3 regions of the Endozoicomonas sp. ALD068 genome follow, and region 1 is predicted to be linked to each of the others. Evidence: predicted binding sites of a transcription regulator. Region 1 holds the regulator's gene; each other region holds the start of a gene.
The links. Region 1 encodes sigma-54, which starts transcription at its own class of promoters, with help from an activator protein. Its sites were predicted from a motif close to TGGCACNNNNNTTGCTNT; they were not measured.
Positions count from the first base shown of each region.

Region 2: ACO6V5_RS09525 (NarK family nitrate/nitrite MFS transporter) is a predicted target of sigma-54. The motif match lies at 2,605-2,622, and genes of this name have one in related genera.
Region 3: glnK (P-II family nitrogen regulator) is a predicted target of sigma-54. The motif match lies at 4,921-4,938, and genes of this name have one in related genera.

Region 1 covers NZ_JBLYNU010000004.1:6,873,244-6,879,661, reverse strand. Annotated here, with positions in the region: gene lptC (LPS export ABC transporter periplasmic protein LptC) at 1-422, shown strand, start outside; gene lptA (lipopolysaccharide transport periplasmic protein LptA) at 406-993, shown strand; gene lptB (LPS export ABC transporter ATP-binding protein) at 1,094-1,819, shown strand; gene ACO6V5_RS24830 (RNA polymerase factor sigma-54) at 2,077-3,531, shown strand; gene hpf (ribosome hibernation-promoting factor, HPF/YfiA family) at 3,702-4,013, shown strand; gene ACO6V5_RS24820 (PTS sugar transporter subunit IIA) at 4,028-4,480, shown strand; gene rapZ (RNase adapter RapZ) at 4,746-5,603, shown strand; gene ACO6V5_RS24810 (HPr family phosphocarrier protein) at 5,603-5,872, shown strand; gene mgtE (magnesium transporter) at 6,061-6,418, shown strand, end outside.
Region 2 covers NZ_JBLYNU010000004.1:2,731,642-2,738,059, forward strand. Annotated here, with positions in the region: gene nirB (nitrite reductase large subunit NirB) at 1-2,278, opposite strand, end outside; gene ACO6V5_RS09525 (NarK family nitrate/nitrite MFS transporter) at 2,655-4,124, shown strand; gene ACO6V5_RS09530 (LysE family translocator) at 4,199-4,831, opposite strand; gene ACO6V5_RS09535 (hypothetical protein) at 5,197-6,418, shown strand, end outside.
Region 3 covers NZ_JBLYNU010000004.1:4,464,902-4,471,319, reverse strand. Annotated here, with positions in the region: gene ACO6V5_RS16125 (YifB family Mg chelatase-like AAA ATPase) at 1-813, opposite strand, end outside; gene ACO6V5_RS16120 (hypothetical protein) at 959-1,678, opposite strand; gene ACO6V5_RS16115 (hypothetical protein) at 1,766-2,167, opposite strand; gene ACO6V5_RS16110 (accessory factor UbiK family protein) at 2,458-2,721, opposite strand; gene ACO6V5_RS16105 (serine hydrolase domain-containing protein) at 2,860-3,885, shown strand; gene ACO6V5_RS16100 (hypothetical protein) at 3,934-4,197, shown strand; gene ACO6V5_RS16095 (hypothetical protein) at 4,223-4,585, shown strand; gene glnK (P-II family nitrogen regulator) at 5,060-5,398, shown strand; gene ACO6V5_RS16085 (ammonium transporter) at 5,631-6,418, shown strand, end outside.

The DNA of each region.
Region 1 (6,418 bases):
GGGTCACCCAGTACAACAAAGAGGGCGAACTGGATTACATACTGGTCTCAGACAGTATCACCCATTACCCGCACAATGACACAACGTTGCTGCAAACCCCTCATCTGGAGAATTTCAATACCCCCGGAAAACCCATGGTGGCCGACGCCCTCTATGGCAAACTGTTGCCCGGCAGCGAGGATATAGAGCTCTGGGATGATGTGGTGATGACCCAGACGAACCTCGGCAATGGTAGTAAGGTTCGAATAGACACTGATTTCATGACCATATACTCTGAAAAGGATCTGGCAGTCACTGATCGACCGGTACTGATCACCAACGACACTGGACGTACGCGCGCCATTGGTATGGAGGCTTTCTTCAAGGAGAGTCTGGTTAAACTCAAGTCTAGGGTAAGAGGATTTCATGAGCCAAAGCCATGAACAGGCCAAGCGCCTTGATCCAAATGAGCGGCCAGACAGAAAGAGTCGTCGCAGAGGGGTCGAATATTACCTGATGCTGGGGGCCACGGTTCTGCTTCCAGTCATGGCACAAGCATTGCCATCTGACCGGCAGAAGCCTATTGAGATCGAGTCCAACACCGCCGATATCGATAACAAGAAAGGTGTATCCATCTATAAAGGCAATGTTGTGATGATTCAGGGCACCACCCGAATTACCGGAGACAAGGTGACCATCTATTCCGTCCAGCAGGAAGTTAAAAAAATTGTGGCAGAAGGCGACAAGGAAAGAGCTTACTACGAAGAACAGCAACCTGATGATCAGGGCATTCTGAAAGCCTGGGGTCATACTATCGATTATCAGGTGGCTGGCGATAAGATCCAACTGATCAAGCAGGCGCAGTTGACCCAGAAGGGTGATACCTTCACAGGTGAACGCATTGATTATGACCTGACCAAGCAGACCGTGAATGCCAAGGGCAGTGAGAACAAAAGCAACCCGGATGGTCGGGTCAAAATGATTTACCAACCCAAACCTGAGAGCAAGCAGTAGTACTCATATCCCATTACACTCACTGCTCAACGACTGAACAGGCTTGAAAGGGCTGCCAGAAAAACGACAGCTAACTTTTAAACAGGAAGACAAACTCCGGATGGCAACGCTTAAGGCAGAACATCTCAGTAAAAGCTACAAAGGCAGACAGGTCGTCAAAGATGTATCTCTGGCTGTCGACAGTGGTCAAATTGTCGGACTTCTTGGCCCCAACGGGGCAGGTAAAACTACCTGCTTCTACATGATTGTAGGTCTCGTAAAAGCAGACGGTGGACAGGTTGACCTTAGTGGCCAGAGTTTAACTCACGAACCTATGCATGGCCGGGCCAGAGCTGGCGTAGGTTATCTGCCACAGGAAGTTTCTATTTTCAGGAAATTGACGGTCACCGATAACCTGCTCTCGATATTGGAAACCCGTTCCGACCTTTCCCGGAAAGATCGCATCGCAAAAATGGAGTCATTGCTGGAAGAGTTTAATATCAATCATATCAGGGACAATCCGGGTATGAGCCTTTCCGGTGGTGAAAAGCGCAGGGTAGAAATTGCCCGAGCTCTTTGCACTGACCCAAAATTTATTCTGCTCGATGAACCTTTTGCCGGTGTTGACCCCATTTCTGTTGGTGACATCAAGGCCATTATCACGCACCTGAAAGCCCGGGACATCGGAGTCCTGATTACCGACCACAATGTCCGGGAGACACTGGATATCTGCGAGAAGGCCTACATTGTCAGCGAAGGCACTATTATTGCCGAGGGTGATAGTCAGACTGTCCTGGCTAATCAAAAGGTTCGTGACGTTTATCTCGGGCATCAGTTCAGTCTCTGATCATCTCTTGACTGGTCTCGCGAAAGAAGCGGGCAAAGATGTTGAGCTGATTTATTTTCATACTCTTGTTCTGAATGTTGCATGGCTGACTTGATGAATCACTTTCCCGAAGCTTCAGATGTGATTATAATCCCAGTGACATGGAGAGTAGCCCAATCAAAATAATGAGCAGACACTGAGATATAACTGTCAGGCGCTGATGGCATCAAATCTGGCACCCTCAGTGCAGACACCGAAGTAAAGGTATACAGTTGCCTATGAAGCCATCCTTACAGCTAAAAATGGGCCAGCAGCTGACCATGACACCTCAGCTGCAGCAGGCCATAAGGCTTCTGCAACTTTCCACTCTGGACCTTCAGCAGGAAATCCAGGAAGTTCTTGAATCCAATCCGATGCTGGAGTCTGAAGAGTCCGTTGAAGAACCACCTGCATCTGGTGATGAAGGGGAACAGCCTGTTGACTTCAATGAAAAAGCAGAACAGCCCCCGGAACCAGAAGAGCCCCAGTGGGCTGACAGCATACCCAATGACCTGCCCGTTGACTCCGGATGGGATGATGTCTATTCCAGCCTGCCCGCTGCAACCGATGAAGAACATGATCCTTTTGCCCGCTCCCGGGCCAATGAGTCCCTCCAGGACTATCTGGAATGGCAGTTAAACCTGACTCCCATGACTGACAGAGACAGGCTGATGGGCCTGGCTGTGATCGAAGCCATCAATAATGACGGGTACCTCACTCACTCCCTGGAAGAAATTTATCTCTCGCTACAGGAACAGGTAGAGGAACTGGCGTTTGAAGAACTTCAGGTCATGCAACGACGGATTCTTCACTTTGATCCGGTGGGTTGTGCCAGCGCCAACCTGAAAGAATGTCTCGAAGTTCAACTCAATCAACTGCCACAAGAAACCCACTTCCTGAAAGAAGCACGTCTGCTGATCCAGAATCATCTACAGGCTCTGGGTAGTCGTGACTATGCCCAAATCATGCGGCGTACCCGTCTCAAAGAACATCAACTGAGGGAAGCCCTTAGCCTTGTTCAAAGCCTCAACCCGAGGCCCGGATCAGAAATCGGCCAGGCGGACACGGAATACGTCACCCCCGATATTTCGGTCACCAAAGTCAGGGACCGCTGGGCGGTTGAACTGAACTCAGAATCCCTGCCCAGACTTCGCATCAACAACAATTACGCCTCAATGGTGCAACGTGCCAACAACAGTCGTGACAATGTCTTTATGAAGAACCAGCTGCAGGAAGCCCGCTGGTTTCTGAAAAACCTGCAAAGTCGTAACGAAACCTTACTGAAAGTAGCGGGCAAGATTGTTGAATTTCAGAAAGATTTTCTGGAGCAGGGTGAGCAGGCCATGAAGCCCCTGGTGTTGGCAGACATTGCTCAGGCGGTGGATATGCACGAGTCCACTATTTCCAGGGTCACTACACAGAAATACATGCACACTCCAAGAGGCGTGTTTGAGCTGAAATACTTTTTCTCCAGCCATGTCAGCACAGCCACTGGTGGAGAGTGCTCATCAACAGCCATCAGAGCCTTGATTAAAAAACTGGTATCCGATGAAAACCCTAAAAAACCACTGAGTGATAACAAAATCGCCGGCTTGCTGGGGGACCAGGGGATCAAAGTGGCCAGGAGAACCATCGCCAAATATCGTGAATCAATGAATATACCGCCATCGAATGAACGCAAGCAGCTTATCTGAGCCTTCAGCGATTGAGGTAACAAGCCCTTATACCACAAATCGCCCCATAGATTTTTTGTCTCAGAACAGCGCTAACTGTCATTGACAGTGATAGACTTTCAATCAGGGTTGCCCGTACAATCCCGGGGGCAGTCCAATGTCGAGAATCGGGATCAGCAGGAGAGCGTTACATGCAAGTCAACATCAGTGGACATCATGTAGAGGTGACTGAGGCTCTGAAAGATTATGTCACCAAGAAACTCGACCGCCTTGCCGCCCACTTTGATCAGATTACAAACGTTCAGGTCACTCTGAGTGTTGAGAAACTGAAGCACAAAGTGGAAGCGACTCTACATGTTCGTAGGGCGGATATTAATGCAACCGCTGAGGCTGAAGATATGTACGCTGCCATTGATGACATGTCGGACAAACTGGATCGACAACTGGTAAAACACAAAGAGAAAACGCTTGACCGGCTACAGGGTGCCAACGGCCGCCTGTAAGCATCGATCGTTGTATGATTATTGAAAACATTCTAACCCCCGGGCGCACCCTCTGCGATGTGCAGGGGGCCAGCAAAAAGAAAATCCTGGAAATTGTTGCGGAAATCATCAATGAGCATGTTCCCGCTATCAAAACCAAGGATCTGTTTAACAAGCTGATTAACAGAGAGCGACTCGGTACCACCGGTTTGGGCAAAGGCATAGCCCTGCCTCACTGTCGCTCCAGTGCTTGTCAGCATCCTACCGGACTTCTGATCAAACTGTCTGAACCCATAGATTTTGACTCTGTGGACAAGCAGCCGGTCGATCTGGTGTTCGCACTTATTGTTCCGGAAGAAAATACTCAGGAACATCTCAATATATTGCAGGCTGTCGCTGAGCGCTTTCAATCAGAAGTATTGTTAAGTCAGATGCGAGCGGCAGAAAATTCCGAGGCACTTTACAGCATCATCTGTTCCCCCGTTTAACGACTGTAGATAAAAAATATTTTGCTTGCTGATCTGATAACAGAAGCAGGCAAAATGTTTCTTGCTCAGAAATCCTTTCTTCTTCACTTTTGTCACTACAAAGCCTATTTATCCTTCAAAACTGCATGGAATAGAAATATCCGGACTATGCTAGAAATAAAAGAAAGCGACTGGTTCTAATCTCATTAGGTTTTGATAGACTTGCCTCACTCGGAACCAGGTGAGAGACCTGTTTACACAGTCAAACAATCGGGAAGGACACACCATGAAGCTGGTCATCATCAGTGGACGTTCAGGCTCCGGCAAAAGCTCCGCCCTTCACGCCCTTGAAGATGAGGGTTTTTACTGTGTAGACAACCTTCCTGCCAGCATGCTGAATGATCTGCCAACCAATCTTAAAAGCAACCTGGTCGAACCGCACCGTATGGCTGTCAGCCTCGATGTTCGTAATGTGCCCGGCTCTCTGGAACGCTTCCCGACATTGTTGGAAAAGTTGAAAAAACAGGGGGTTGAGTGTCAAGTAATCTTTCTCGACGCAGACAGCAACACCCTGATGAAGCGCTATAGTTCGACACGCCGTCGCCATCCTCTGAGCAATGACAAGGTTTCCCTGACAGAAGCCATTAATCTGGAAAAGAAACTGCTGGCCCCACTGGCTGAAGAAGCTGATATTAGGCTGGACACTTCGCCACTGTCTGTCCATGAAATCAGAGAACAGATAAGACAACGACTCTGCGGCTCCACCAGCAAAAGTATGACCCTGATGATTCAGTCCTTTGGCTTCAAGCACGGTATGCCAGTTGATGCCGACTACGTCTTTGATGTTCGCTGTCTGCCTAATCCTTTCTGGGTTGAAGCCTTAAGATCCTTCACTGGTCAGGATCAGCCAGTTAAAGATTTTCTGGCATCAGAACCCATGGTGAATGAGATGTTTGAAGATCTCAGCACATTCGTGGAAAAATGGTTACCAAGGTTCGAATCCGGACAGCGCAGTTATATGACGATTGCGATCGGATGTACCGGGGGGCAGCACCGTTCCGTATTTATTAGTGAAAAACTGGGCGAGTGGCTCAAAGAACGTTTTGACTGTGTTCAGGTCAGACATCGGGAGCTTTCCAAATAATGATCCAGAAGCAGATCACCATTATTAATAAACTTGGTTTACATGCTCGGGCAGCATCCAAATTTGTTTCTACAACGACGGCTTTTGCCAGCCAGGTGAAGGTGAGCTTTAACGGCCGTGAAGTGGATGGGAAAAGTATCATGGCCGTCATGATGCTGGCTGCTGGAAAAGGCTCTGTCCTTGATTTGACATTTGAAGGCCATGATGAAGAAGAGGCCTGTTCGGCTCTGTGCAATCTGATCAATGATTTTTTTGAAGAGGGTGAGTAGTCACCCTTTTCATCATTAAATCCCTGTTTATACTGGTCTCTCGAAAAGCTTTGCCAGAGATTGAAAGCCCGGCAAAGCTAACAAAGAATGACATGTGAAATGACTGAGTCTGACTATCAGACTTGATGGTTAAAAGAACAGAAGTTCGATACTCAGACACTTCTACCAAAAAAACCGGATACGCATCTATGGTTCAACAGCTACAACTGAGTATCGGAGACAAGGCATTTCAGGAGCTCAACGAAGCCCTTGAGCACGGTGTTTCTCCTGAACTCAGGCGTATGCTGAATGGTCTTCCGGCTCCGGATGCGGCACACCTGCTTGAATCTTCCCCTCCCAAACTTCGCAGCCTTCTCTGGCGCCTGATCGATCGAGAGATGGAAGGCGACGTATTGCAGGAGCTGAGCGACGAAGTCCGGCAGTTTTTCCTGGACAGGATGAATGTGGCAGAACTCAAAGTCATTACCGAAGGTCAGGACGTTGATGACATAGCTGACTTGCTACAGCAGCTACCCGACGCCATCACCCGAAAAGTGCTGGATTCTA
Region 2 (6,418 bases), 4.1 Mb from region 1:
CCTCCAGATTTTCCATCCAGACAGAAGTACGCTGCAGACGATCTGCAGTGCGAATATAGAACATCAGGAAACGATCGATGTATTTGACCAGCGTTTCATCATCCAGCTCGGTGGCAAACAGGTCGGCATGACGAGGCTTCATGCCACCATTACCGCAGAGGTAAAGGTTCCAGCCTTTTTCCGTGGCAATAACACCCACATCTTTACTCTGGGCTTCAGCACATTCACGGGTACATCCGGACACAGCCATTTTGATTTTGTGAGGAGAACGTACGCCCCTGTAGCGATTTTCAACTGCAATCGCCATACTGACACTGTCCAGCACCCCATAACGACACCAGGTACTGCCGACGCAGGATTTCACGGTACGCAGTGATTTACCGTAGGCATGACCAGTTTCAAAACCGGCATCGACGAGACGTTTCCAGATCTCTGGCAACTGTTCCACACGGGCACCAAAAAGATCGATACGCTGGCCACCGGTGATTTTTGTGTAGAGGTTAAAGTCCCGTCCTACTTCACCAATGGTGATTAGTTTATCGGGCGTAATTTCACCGCCCGGAACCCTTGGCACAATGGAATAAGTGCCGTCTTTCTGCATGTTTCCAAGAAAATAATCGTTGGTATCCTGCAGCTGAGCATGCTGATCTTTCAACACATATTCGTTCCAGCAGGAAGCCAGAACTGAGCCAATAGTGGGCTTACAGATATCGCAGCCACGCCCCTTGCCATGCTTTGCCAGAACTTCGTCGAAAGACTTTAATTCACCGACACGAACCAGGTGATAGAGTTCCTGCCTGGAGTGTGGAAAGTGCTCACAGATATCTTTTTTGACCTCAACACCCAACTCCGTCAGCTCATGATCCAGAACCTGTTTGACCAGAGCCGTACAGCCACCACAGCCGGTTCCGGCACTGGTTTCGGCTTTCAGTGACCCCATATCCATGCAGCCACCGGCTACCGCGTTGACCAGATCACCTTTACTGACGTCATAGCAGGAACAGATTTGAGCCGTTTCTGGCAGAGCAGCCACGCCCAAACCTGTCGCTGCAGAACCATCGGTCTGAGGCAGAATGAGTTCAGCAGGATTTTCCGGGGGACGCATGTCATTCAGCATCATCTGCAACAGGCTGCCGTACTCTTCAGCATCGCCTATCAATACAGCTCCCAGAACCTTTTTCTTATTTCTGGAAACCACCAGTTTTTTATAAACTTCTTTCTCTTCATCAATCAGCTGGTAGCTCAGGGAACCTTCGGTATTGCCATGGGCATCACCAATACTGGCAACATCAACACCCATCAGTTTCAGCTTGGTGCTCATATCGGCACCAGTAAACTGATTACCGTTCTTACCCGTCAACTGATCTACAACCACCTGCCCCATCTGGTAGCCCGGTGCCACCAGACCAAAGATACGGCCACTCCAGAGTGCACACTCACCAATGGCAAATATACGTTCATCAGATGTACGGCAGTCGTTATCTATAACGATACCGCCTCGCTCACCCAACTCCAGTCCGGAAGCTTTCGCCAGCTCATCTCTTGGGCGAATACCGGCTGAAAACAGTACGATATCGGTATTCAGTTGTTCGCCGTCAGCGAACTGCATCTGGTGAATAGCGCCTTCACCATCAACAATCTGTCGGGTATTTTTGGAGGTATGAATCGTGACCCCCAGACCCTCGATCTTGCGTCTGAGCATGGCACCACCGCTATCATCCACCTGAACAGCCATCAGACGGGGAGCAAATTCGACCACGTGGGTTTCCAGCCCGAGATCTTTCAGAGCTTTTGCTGCTTCAAGCCCCAACAGACCGCCACCCACAACGGCACCGATCTTACTGTTACGGGCAGCTTCTTTAATCGCTTCCAGATCTTCGATGGTACGATAGACAAAACAGTTTTTACGGTCATGCCCGGGTACGGGAGGAACAAATGGATAGGAGCCTGTCGCCAGTACCAGCTGATCGTACTTTTGAGTCATGCCACTGGCTGTCACTACTTCACAGGACTCACGATTTATTGATGTAATGGCTTCATTAAGAACAAGATTAATGCCTTCCTGCTCATAAAAGCCTTCAGAAACCATAGACAGGTCATCCGCTGAGCGACCTGTGAAAAATTCACTGAGATGAACCCGGTCATAGGCAGGACGGATCTCTTCTCCAAATACCACCACATCGAAGCGTTTCAGGCCGCCAGCATCTACCAGTTTCTCCAGAAAGCGGTGACCTACCATGCCGTTACCGACAACCACCAGGGTTTCTTTTCCGATCATCCCAGACATCCTCTTTAGTATCTAGCATTGGGCCGGAACAACTGCATCCTTTAGAGCCAGCCTCTTTTCTAATTCTTGTGCCTATGCAACTGCCGTGCCCACTTTCAAAACACGATAAAAACAGGAAATTCTTTCCTGAGACTTTAGCTACTCGCACAAAAATAATGCACGCAGAAATAATCAAACAGCTAAAGAGCACCATTTTGGTGAGCAGAATAAAAATACTCAGAAACTTCCCGCACTCAAATAAAGAACTTTCTTGCATAGAAGAGAAAATTCATTAAATACGCATAAAAATGCAAGTCAAATCGGTGCATTTATCATATTGGCCTGATGTTTGCTTTTGCTTGGGGAATTTCTTAAACAAGGAGGATGTATGAGCAACCCCGATTCATTTAACCTGTTTTCTTTTAGCGGGAAGACCAAGATTCTGCACCTTAGCTGGATTGCCTTCTTTATTAGCTTTGTGGTCTGGTTTAACCATGCGCCTCTGGCCCTGGCTATTTCCGAGTCTCTGGGCCTGACTCGTGAAGAACTGAAAACCCTGCTGATTCTGAACGTAGCCCTCACTATTCCGGCTCGAGTCATCATCGGTATGCTCACTGATGTTTACGGTCCCAGAAAAGTCTATTCCGGACTCCTGGCCATCTGCAGTATTCCTTGTTTTATGTATGCCATGGCAGATGACTTTACCCAGGCCGCCATAGCCCGCTTTATGCTGGGTACTATTGGTGCAGGCTTTGTGGTCGGCATTCGTCTGGTATCTGAGTGGTTCCCCGCTCGCCAATTGGGTACCGCAGAAGGTATTTACGGTGGCTGGGGCAACTTTGGCTCTGCTGCTGCTGCCATGTCTCTGCCCACCATTGCACTGCTCTTTGGTGGAGAAGATGGCTGGCGTTACGCCATTGGCCTGACCGGATTAATCTCCTTGCTGTTCAGTGTCGTCTTCTACATAAACGTCACAGATACCCCTAAAGGTGCTACCTACTTCCGCCCCAAGAACATTGGCGCCATGGAAGTCACCAGCAAAGGCGACTTTGCCTTGCTGCTGATCATGAAGATTCCGATGTATGCGGCATTGGCTCTGCTGACCTGGAAGCTTTCACCTAAGGGTGTTGCCATGCTGAGTGCCGGGATTTCAACGGCTATTTATGTCGGTCTGACTGCTATCTACCTGTTTGATGTCTGGAAAGTCTGGCAGGTCAACAAGCACATTTTCTCCGAGCCTGTGCCAGCTATTCACCAGTATCAGTTCAAGCAGGTGGCCGTTCTGAACGTTCTTTACTTCGCTACCTTCGGTTCTGAACTGGCCGTGGTGTCCATGCTACCTCTGTTTTTTGCAGATACCTTTGAACTGGATCCGGTCATGGCGGGTCTGGTCGCTTCCGCTTATGCCTTCATGAACCTGATGTCCCGTCCGGGCGGAGGATTACTCAGTGACAAGTTTGGCCGCAAGATCACTCTGCTGGTTCTCACTGCAGGCCTGGCCGGTGGTTACTACATGATGAGTATCATTGATTCCAGCTGGCCACTGGTTCTTGCTGTTGTTGCTGCCATGGCCTGCTCCTTCTTTGTACAGGCCGGTGAAGGTGCGGTATTTGCGGCTGTACCCCTGATCAAGCGTCGACTCACAGGTCAAATTGCCGGTATGACAGGAGCCTATGGTAACGTGGGCGCTGTCTTCTACCTGACAGTATTGTCTCTGGTGGACTACTCCACCTTCTTCATGGTTATCGCAGGCACTGCAGTGTTGGGTTTCTTTACCCTCTTCCTGATGGAAGAACCCAAGGGTCAGATGGCCGAAGTGATGCCTGACGGCAGTGTCACCATGATTGATGTGACCTGATCATTCTGTTTCAGTGGTCCACAATGGGCCACTGAAACAAAACACAGCCACCGGATACTCTTCGGCCTGGCTCTCTATTTCACAACCAACACGGCAGCGATACCCGCCAGAACATAGAGCCCCCCTGTAGAACGCTCAAATAACAACATACTTTTTTTTGTACTCAGCATAGGTTTCACAGATTTTGACAGTAGCCCATAGAGAAGCTTGCAAACCAAATCCACTACACCCCAAGTCATTACAATGATCAATATTTGTTGCACAAGATCCTGATCTCTATTAATAAACTGAGGCAAGAAAGCCATAAAGAAAATAATATCTTTTGGATTACTGGCTCCCAATAGAAAAGCTTTTTTAAACAGATTACTGAAGCCGGGAAACTGCAAAGAACAATCATTGAGACGTTTACTGGTAGTGTCAGCCATCGACTTCCTGATGGTATTAACCCCCAGATAAACCAGATAAAGAACTCCCATCAGTTTCAGTATCAGAAACATGTTTTCCGAAGCCGTAAGAATGGCCCCAAGACCAGTGGCCGAAATAACCAGGTAAAGTGATGAAGCCAGCGTACCACCCAAAAATGCCGGATAGGATCTGATAACCCCATAGTTAATAGAATTGGACACCATGTACAGAGATAGAGGACCAGGAATGAGTATGACTACAAAGATTGAAACAACATACAGAAACCAAACTTCAATACTCATTATTCACTCCAAAAGCAGCGACTGTACCCTATAGCACTCCCTATAGCACTACCAGTTGCTATTTTTACCTCTCCTACAAAACACTTCCTTAAGATACATGGCCCGCACACATGCCTGCAAAAAACCGCTTTGATTCTGAATCCTCCTGACAGAGCAGGAGGCCATAGCGTCGATCCCTGGACGCTCCCGCCGCTTTGGTTTGAGTAGTTGTGCAATAAACGACATTGAATGCAAATAAAATATCAGGAAATTCAAACGCTGTCCCTCCCCCCTACCCCTTTCATCAGTTCTTGATAGATCGAATCATTGAACAGAGGATATGAATCAAGCTATTGAGCTATACCGGAGAATTGTTTGCAGATTTCATGAGGAACCTGACGGAGTTCCGTACTAAACTGCATCTTGCGCTTTTTTCCCATTCTGAGCCTTTTGATCACGTCAGTGAAAGGGCAAGTATCGCCCCCCCTCTGGAGATCGTGTGGGTCAATCCTTCAGGTGTTATCATGCCAAATCACGAAGTACCCAAATTAATTCATGTTAGTATTGTCAGCCCTATTGAAGGTTTGGAGTTTGCTTTTCTAAAAATATGGGCCGAGGTTAACCCGGATTATAAAATCAATGTCTGGGCCCCCGAACGTTTGATATACCAAAAAATTCTATATTCGCTGCTGTTTTCCGAGATAAGCAATAACGCTATCGAAAAAGATGACCCCGGTGATATTGCTCGGCTGAAAGACAGCATCTGGCAAAAAATTGATAACTTTATGGGAGAAAGCAGTGAAATAGAAGAATTAAATATAATGGAATCTGATCTTCCAGACAGTGTAAAGAAGGAATTTGTCATCCAATGGAATAAAATCAATAATTCTTTAGATAAAATTAAAAATTTAATCAGCAACGCTATTGTTCATAAAAAGCTGAAAAACCTAGATCAAGAATATAAAAATTTTATCAGATACAGTTTAGGCTTTACTAACAGTTTAATCATCGAAAGATTTATCGGGCTGAGTCAAAAATTCGTACTAGGAGGGGTATATATTGATAAAGGACTACTACCGGAAATGAACAGTCACCCCTTTCTAAAAAGAAGCAGTTCCCTTGATCCTATATCGGGGACGGCAGTGACTTCTGAGAAGGAAAAGCAGCTCGAAAGTGCCAAGCTACATGCTCTTTTTAAAAAAATGTTTTCAGATGGAACTATTTCAGATCCCAGCCCTTATTTTGAGAGATACGGTACAACCCTGTCGAGAGAAGAAATCACTCGAATTCAAGGTATCGTAGCAGAAAGCAGTATTAGTGATTTATTCCATAGTCTGCCGAAATATGACTTAAAGGAGTATAGCCGTAATAAATTATTCTTCAGTAAGAAAGTAAATTTTGAATATGATACTCCCACTATAGCTCTTGATGATTCAATCCAGCCCCTGATGGTGGCCTCTCGCCAAGGACACCCAACAATCAAACTACTACTTGATGAAATCTGTTTACTTCATGAGACTGTAGAAAATTTAAAAAAATCATCACTAAGAAAAAAAGAAATCACATTAAAGATAAGGAAGGCTATTCATAAATTCTATATGGAAAGAA
Region 3 (6,418 bases), 2.4 Mb from region 1:
ATGATGGGGGTTGCGAAAGGGTCGCTGCTTCCATGAAGGGGGCTGGCTGTAGGAAGACAAAGTATGTATGGCGGCCACTTCCAGAGCTTCCTGGTCATTCATCTCGGGAAGAATCCCGGGCAGGCGACTGGCCAGCATGGTTTTGCCGGTTCCCGGAGGACCGTAGAAAATCAGATGGTGAGCACCAGCGGCCGCCGTCATCAAACCTCGTTTAGCCTGTTGTTGCCCCTTTACATCCAGCAGGTCGGGATAATCGACAGGGGATTCATTCCTGTTGCAGGTGGCTTCTGTAAGATGTTGATTACCGGTGAGATGAGCGCAGACGCCCAGCAGGTTTTCTGCTCCCAACACTCTGGCATCAGGGCAAAGGGCTGCCGCTTGTGCATTCATTTGGGGAAGCAGCAGTGTGTGAGCCGATTGGCTGCAGGCTATGGATGCTGGCAGTGAGCCGGTGATCGGTCTCAGCGCGCCTGAGAGGGCCAGTTCACCAAGAAACTCGTAACCTTCCAGAGACTCAGGTTTGAGCTGGCCCGATGCCGCCAGAATACCCAGAGCGATAGGCAGATCAAAGCGACCGCCTTCTTTGGGAAGATCAGCGGGTGCCAGATTAACGGTAATACGGGAAACCGGAAACTCAAAGCCACTGTTGAGGATGGCACTTCTTACCCTGTCTTTACTTTCACGAACAGCAGCTTCCGGAAGACCGACCATATTCAGAGCTGGCAGACCTGCCGACAAATGCACTTCAACCGATACCGCAGGTGCGTCCAGACCAGTTTTGGCGCGGGTTTGAACAACAGCGAGCCGCGACATAAACACTCCCTTCTTTTTGTGCTTGTTTTTGTTGTTTTGGCACACCGGAATGGAATGCCTTTGCAAAGCTGAAGGGTTGAGAATAGCAGTGATTCAGAGATTTGCTGGCAGAATTGCCCGGCCAGCAGGCTGGCCGGTGCAGAGGTCAGTTAATGATTTTCCAGGAACCGTCTTCCTGCAGGCAAGCCTGACCCCAGGCATCCTCAGTTTGACCACCTACTGTAATGGACTGTTGAAATTCACGGCAAACCAGACCGCTGGAGGCACTTTTGCCTTCTTTGGTAGTAACAACATAGCCGGAGGCATCGCCTTCATCCCAGATGATTTTTTCACCGACAGGCGCTGTAGTGGCTTTGATCTGTGCTTCTTCGTGAGCACGCTGCGCCGCTTCATTGATGTTGTCGAGAATTTTCAGCGTGATGGCCGTAAACGCCAGCCATTTGTAGGCATCGTTGTCATCGTGGTAATGGCCATAGCCGTAGTATGAGTTACCATAGTTTCTTACCACGACAATATTGTTTCTGATCACCCTTTTTCTAGGGGCTACAACGACCAGGTTGTTCTTAATGACCTTTGGGCCATCCCAGCCATTATGACGGTGGTCTTGACGATCATCTCTTCTGTCTTCTCTGTTATCCTGGCGGTCGTCTCGACGCTCTTCACGATTATCCTGACGGTCGTCATGACGTTCTTCGCGATTGTCCTTACGGTCGTCTCGACGCTCTTCACGATTATCCTGACGGTCGTCACGGCGCTCTTCACGGATTTCATCCCGATCATTATTGTCCGGGCTTGCATGGATCATTGTTGAGACCGGTGAAAAAGTGGTGAGTAAAACTAAAAACGTAAACAGTCGTTTTATCATATGGGTTCTCTCCAGAGAGGTCTGAAGCTCAATGGCTCCAGACCCGGAAGCTTAGTCGTTCAGCTGCCACTTCTCGGTTGTCTGTTATCAGGCAGACTTACCCATCAGCAGAACACTGGCCTGAACGCGTCCGGTTCCTTCGGTGTCGTAATAGAATCTTACTTTTTCAATGGCCCTTGCTTTGCCGGGCAGGTCAATGACGCGGGAGCTACCGCCTTTTCTGACTTTGCTGCGGATGGCTACTTCACGGCTCTGACCGTTCTCGTAGTGAACAATCACTTTGTCGAAATCCACGTCTGCACCTTTGACCTTGAACTGCAGACGCTTGAAAGCACCGTCTCTCAGACCAACACGGATGGTGTCTACTTCTGCACGACGACTGACTTTCTTTTCGCCCAGAAGCTCCCAGCCAGCCGCAGATGCAGTCTGTGCAAAGCCAGACATCACCATGGTCATCAGCAGAGTAAACATTGAAAGTGCGCGTTTCATAGTGATTGTTCTCCTGAAATTTTCACTATTTGTCCTTGAGGCCATCCTGTCTTTGTAGGGATATGGCCATTGCTACCAAATGGAGTTGAGGCAGTCATCTTAATTTGTAGAGCAATGCTATAGCGAAGAAAGTAGTATCTCTATAGGGATAACTACCGAGGGGGATAATTTTGATTTCGAGTTAACTTATTGATTTAAATTATTTTTTTATACAATGAAAAGTGTCAGTGAAGAGTAAAATCTGGCAGTGCGTGGGGCAGCCGTTCTCAGGGCAAGAACGGCCAATGACATCAGCAGCAACCGTCGGACGATCCAGCTTTTTCCAATTCGGCCACTTTCTTTTCGAGGGCTTCCAGTCTTTCACGGGTATGCTTCAGAACCGCGACCTGGGCATCAAACTCGTCACGGCTGACCAGTTCAAATTTGGCCAGAGCACTGCTCACCATTGCCTTGATGTTGTGCTCAATATCTTCCCGGGTCTGGCTTTTCTGCCCACCCAGAACCTGTCCTGCTTTGCCGGCAATACTACCGATAAGGGAGGCTTTATCGATCATCGATTATTCCTGCAATTGCTGTGATTTAAAACCGGCAGTGATGATACCACAAGCAGCTATTTCGCCGTGTCTGCTTTTATGTGCTAAATTGTTGGTTAATTCATGAACATTGACTTGGTGAACTCATGGATTTGGCTTATGCCAAAGACTCAAATCAAACTTGTATCTGCCCTCGGCTGGTTCTCTCTGTTCGTAAGCCTTATCCTCTCAAACAGTGTCAGCGCAGCGGGTAACAGAGACGACGCCTACGCCACGCCAACCGAAGATTTCTCGGTGCACGCAATCAAACATGGTTATAGCCTGACCGATGCACGACGGTTGCATAATGAGTGGAGCTTGAGCAAGTTTCTAAATATTACCGAATCGGGTGCTTACTCTTATTTGCACTTGGGTGAGTTTCTTCCGCAAGCCATGATTTACCATGATGGAGGGGTGGTCAGGCTTAATGAAAATGCCAGGAAATCAATTGCTGAAATCGCACTCAAAAAAGACGGCGAATCCACTACATTCGAGCAAGTGATCCTGGATAAGCATTCACCGGTTCAGGGCGTTCTGGTTGTCAAAAACGGCGAAATTGTCTACCAGCAATACCCCGGCATTAGAGAGAACGACCGCCATGTGTGGATGTCGAATTTAAAACTGATCGTCGGCACGCTCATCGCTTTGCTGGAAGAGGAAGGGCGTATTGATCTACAGAAAACCGTGGCAGACTATCTACCCAAAGCAAAAAGTACAGCTTGGGGGAAAGTGAAACTATTTGATGTGTTGAATATGCAGTCGGGCCTCAATTTAGAGGAAAGTCCCGCAACACGTAGCGGTGATACCCCTTACAACGCCTTTGTGAGAGCAGAGGTTGGTTTGCCCGCTGATGACGGAAAAGTTTACACCCACGACGATGCCTTATTCGCGATTCCTTATCTGAAAAAGCCGGGCACGGCTTTTGAGTATTCATCCGCTAATACACAGATGTTGGGTTTGGTAATTGAGGAAATCACACAAAAAAGATTGGCAGAGGTTGTTGCTGAGCGGATTTGGTCCAAAGCGAGCATGGCGGGCGATGCAACAGTTGGTTTAAGTCCGCAGGGTAATGCCATTATTCATGGCCTGGTCAGCTCTCGTTTAGATGATATGGCACGTTTTGGCATGTTGTTTACCCCGAGTTAGAAGAAGCTTTGCGATAGACGCATTGTTTCAGAAAAAATGCTGAAACGTATGCAAACATCAGGAGAACGCGATAACTATTTGAAAGGCGCACTTGGGCCCAGGCTGGCAGAAGAGTTCAGAGATGCACCACTATTTAATAGTTATCAGTGGGATGCTGTATTCGCTGATAGTGACCTCTATAAGAGTGGTATGAATGGCCAGGGCTTATATGTGTCACCTTCCAGAGATAATGTAGTAGTCTGGTTTGCTACCGACTTTACGGAAATTCCGATGGAAGCTTTCAGCCGAAGAGTCAGCCTGTACCTGGATTAGAGTAATTTAAAAGTCTACTGTCGTTATGTTTAAGTTTCTGTCATCGTGTTTAAGCCTGATTCTCTGCCTGTCAGGTTATTGTGACGACAATGAGCTGGCAAAAAAATTAACCAACCCTGTCGCTGATTTGATCAGTGTGCCCGTGCAAGCCAATTATGATACGGGCTTTGGTCCTCAAGACGGGCACAGAGTAACTGTTAATATACAGCCTGTTATACCCATCGAGATGAATGATAATTGGAATATCGTGTCCAGAACCATTCTACCTTTGATCGAACAAAATGATGTGGCAGGTAACAGCGGTTCGCAATCGGGTACTTCTCTCCTGCACCCAAAAAGGCTGGACATATACGCTACAATCCGAAAGCACTTACGATTGGGAGAATAGTCAATGGAATATTCCAGTAAATGCTGTGCTGTCAAAAGTAGTTCGCATAGGCCAGCTACCGGTGAGCTTTGCAGCTGGTGTGCGTTACTGGGCTGATGCGCCAGAACAGGGCGCTGAAGGTTGGGGGTTCCGCTTTGCGGTTACGGCGATGTTCCCCAAGTAGCTAGCCAGGCTTTGTATGAGAGACAGAGGCTGATCCATTGCATCAGAAGAGTGCGCGATTTAAGTGCGAGAATTGTTAGAGATGGGCTTTGTTGGTGCATGAAATTTAACAAGTGAACGGAAATGGGCCTTTTTTACTCTAAAGACCCGTTTATCAGGTTATTTTCAAAATTTGGCACATTGTCTGCATGTAAGCCACCAAACTCAGTTGGAATCTAGATCAGCTGAATATTCAGGGCTGGGAGCGCGGATCACAATAACAATGTCCGGATTTTCCCTGTTGGCCAACAGGATTCACTCAGGAGAGCTTTTATGAAGTTGGTATCAGCCATCATTAAGCCATTCAAACTGGACGACGTGCGAGAGGCTTTGTCCGAGATTGGTGTTCAGGGTATCACTGTCACCGAAGTTAAGGGGTTCGGTCGACAGAAAGGACATACTGAGCTTTATCGTGGAGCTGAATATGTGGTTGATTTTCTGCCCAAGGTTAAGCTGGAGGTCGGCATTGCAGATGACTTGCTGGATCAGGTGATCGAAGCCATTTCTTCAGCTGCCAACACAGGAAAGATTGGTGACGGGAAGATCTTCGTTACTAATCTGGAGCAGGCGATTCGGATCAGAACTAACGAAACTGGCGAAGACGCTGTTTGATGTGCAGAGCAGCAAGAGACCATAGTCAGGAAATTGATGGTTCTCAGGGTGCATGCACAACAATAAAAAAACTTCGTCGTTTGTTGCAGATACACTAAAAGCACCAGACGACATTCGCAAGAATAAAAATAGCTAATGTGGAAACAGTTTCCGAGTTGAGGAGACTGTTTTCAGGGCACAAATGCCGTAGCAAAAGACTACTTATCTGCTGAACTTTTTTGGGAGGAGCCCTGTGGAAAATCTGGCTCAAGTGTCGTACGCACTCGATACTTTCTACTTTCTGATGTCCGGTGCGCTGGTAATGTGGATGGCAGCCGGTTTTGCCATGCTCGAAGCCGGTCTGGTCCGTTCTAAAAACACCGTTGAAATTCTAACAAAGAATATCGCCCTGTTTGCGATTGCCTCTACCATGTACCTGCTCTGTGGTTACGCCATTATGTACCCTGGAACCAATGAAGGCGGTATCCTGCCGGTCCTTGGCTCTTTGATTGGTACTGAAAACACGGTTGCAGCGGTAACTGCGGGTGGTGATGATGCGCCATACTACTCTGTACGTTCAGACTTCTTCTTCCAGGTGGTCTTTGTAGCGACTGCAATGTCGATCGTTTCCGGTGCGGTTGCAGAGCGCATGAAACTCTGGTCTTTCCTGCTGTTTGCGGTCTTCATGACTGGCTTCATCTATCCCGTTCAGGGCTTCTGGAAATGGGGCGGTGGATTCCTGAACGAAGCTAACTTCCAGGACTTCGCAGGTTCCGGTGTTGTGCACATGGCTGGTGCTGCTGCCGCTCTGGCAGGTGTGCTGCTTCTGGGTGCACGCAAAGGCAAGTACGGTAAAGACGGTGCTGTTAATGCGATCCCCGGTGCCAACCTGCCACTCGCTACTCTGGGTACCTTTATTCTGTGGCTGGGATGGTTCGGTTTCAATGGTGGTTCTCAGCTGAAACTGTCTGATGTTGAAAGTGCGAACGCTGTCGCCCAGATCTTTGTCAACACTAACGCTGGTGCTGCTGGTGGTGTCAT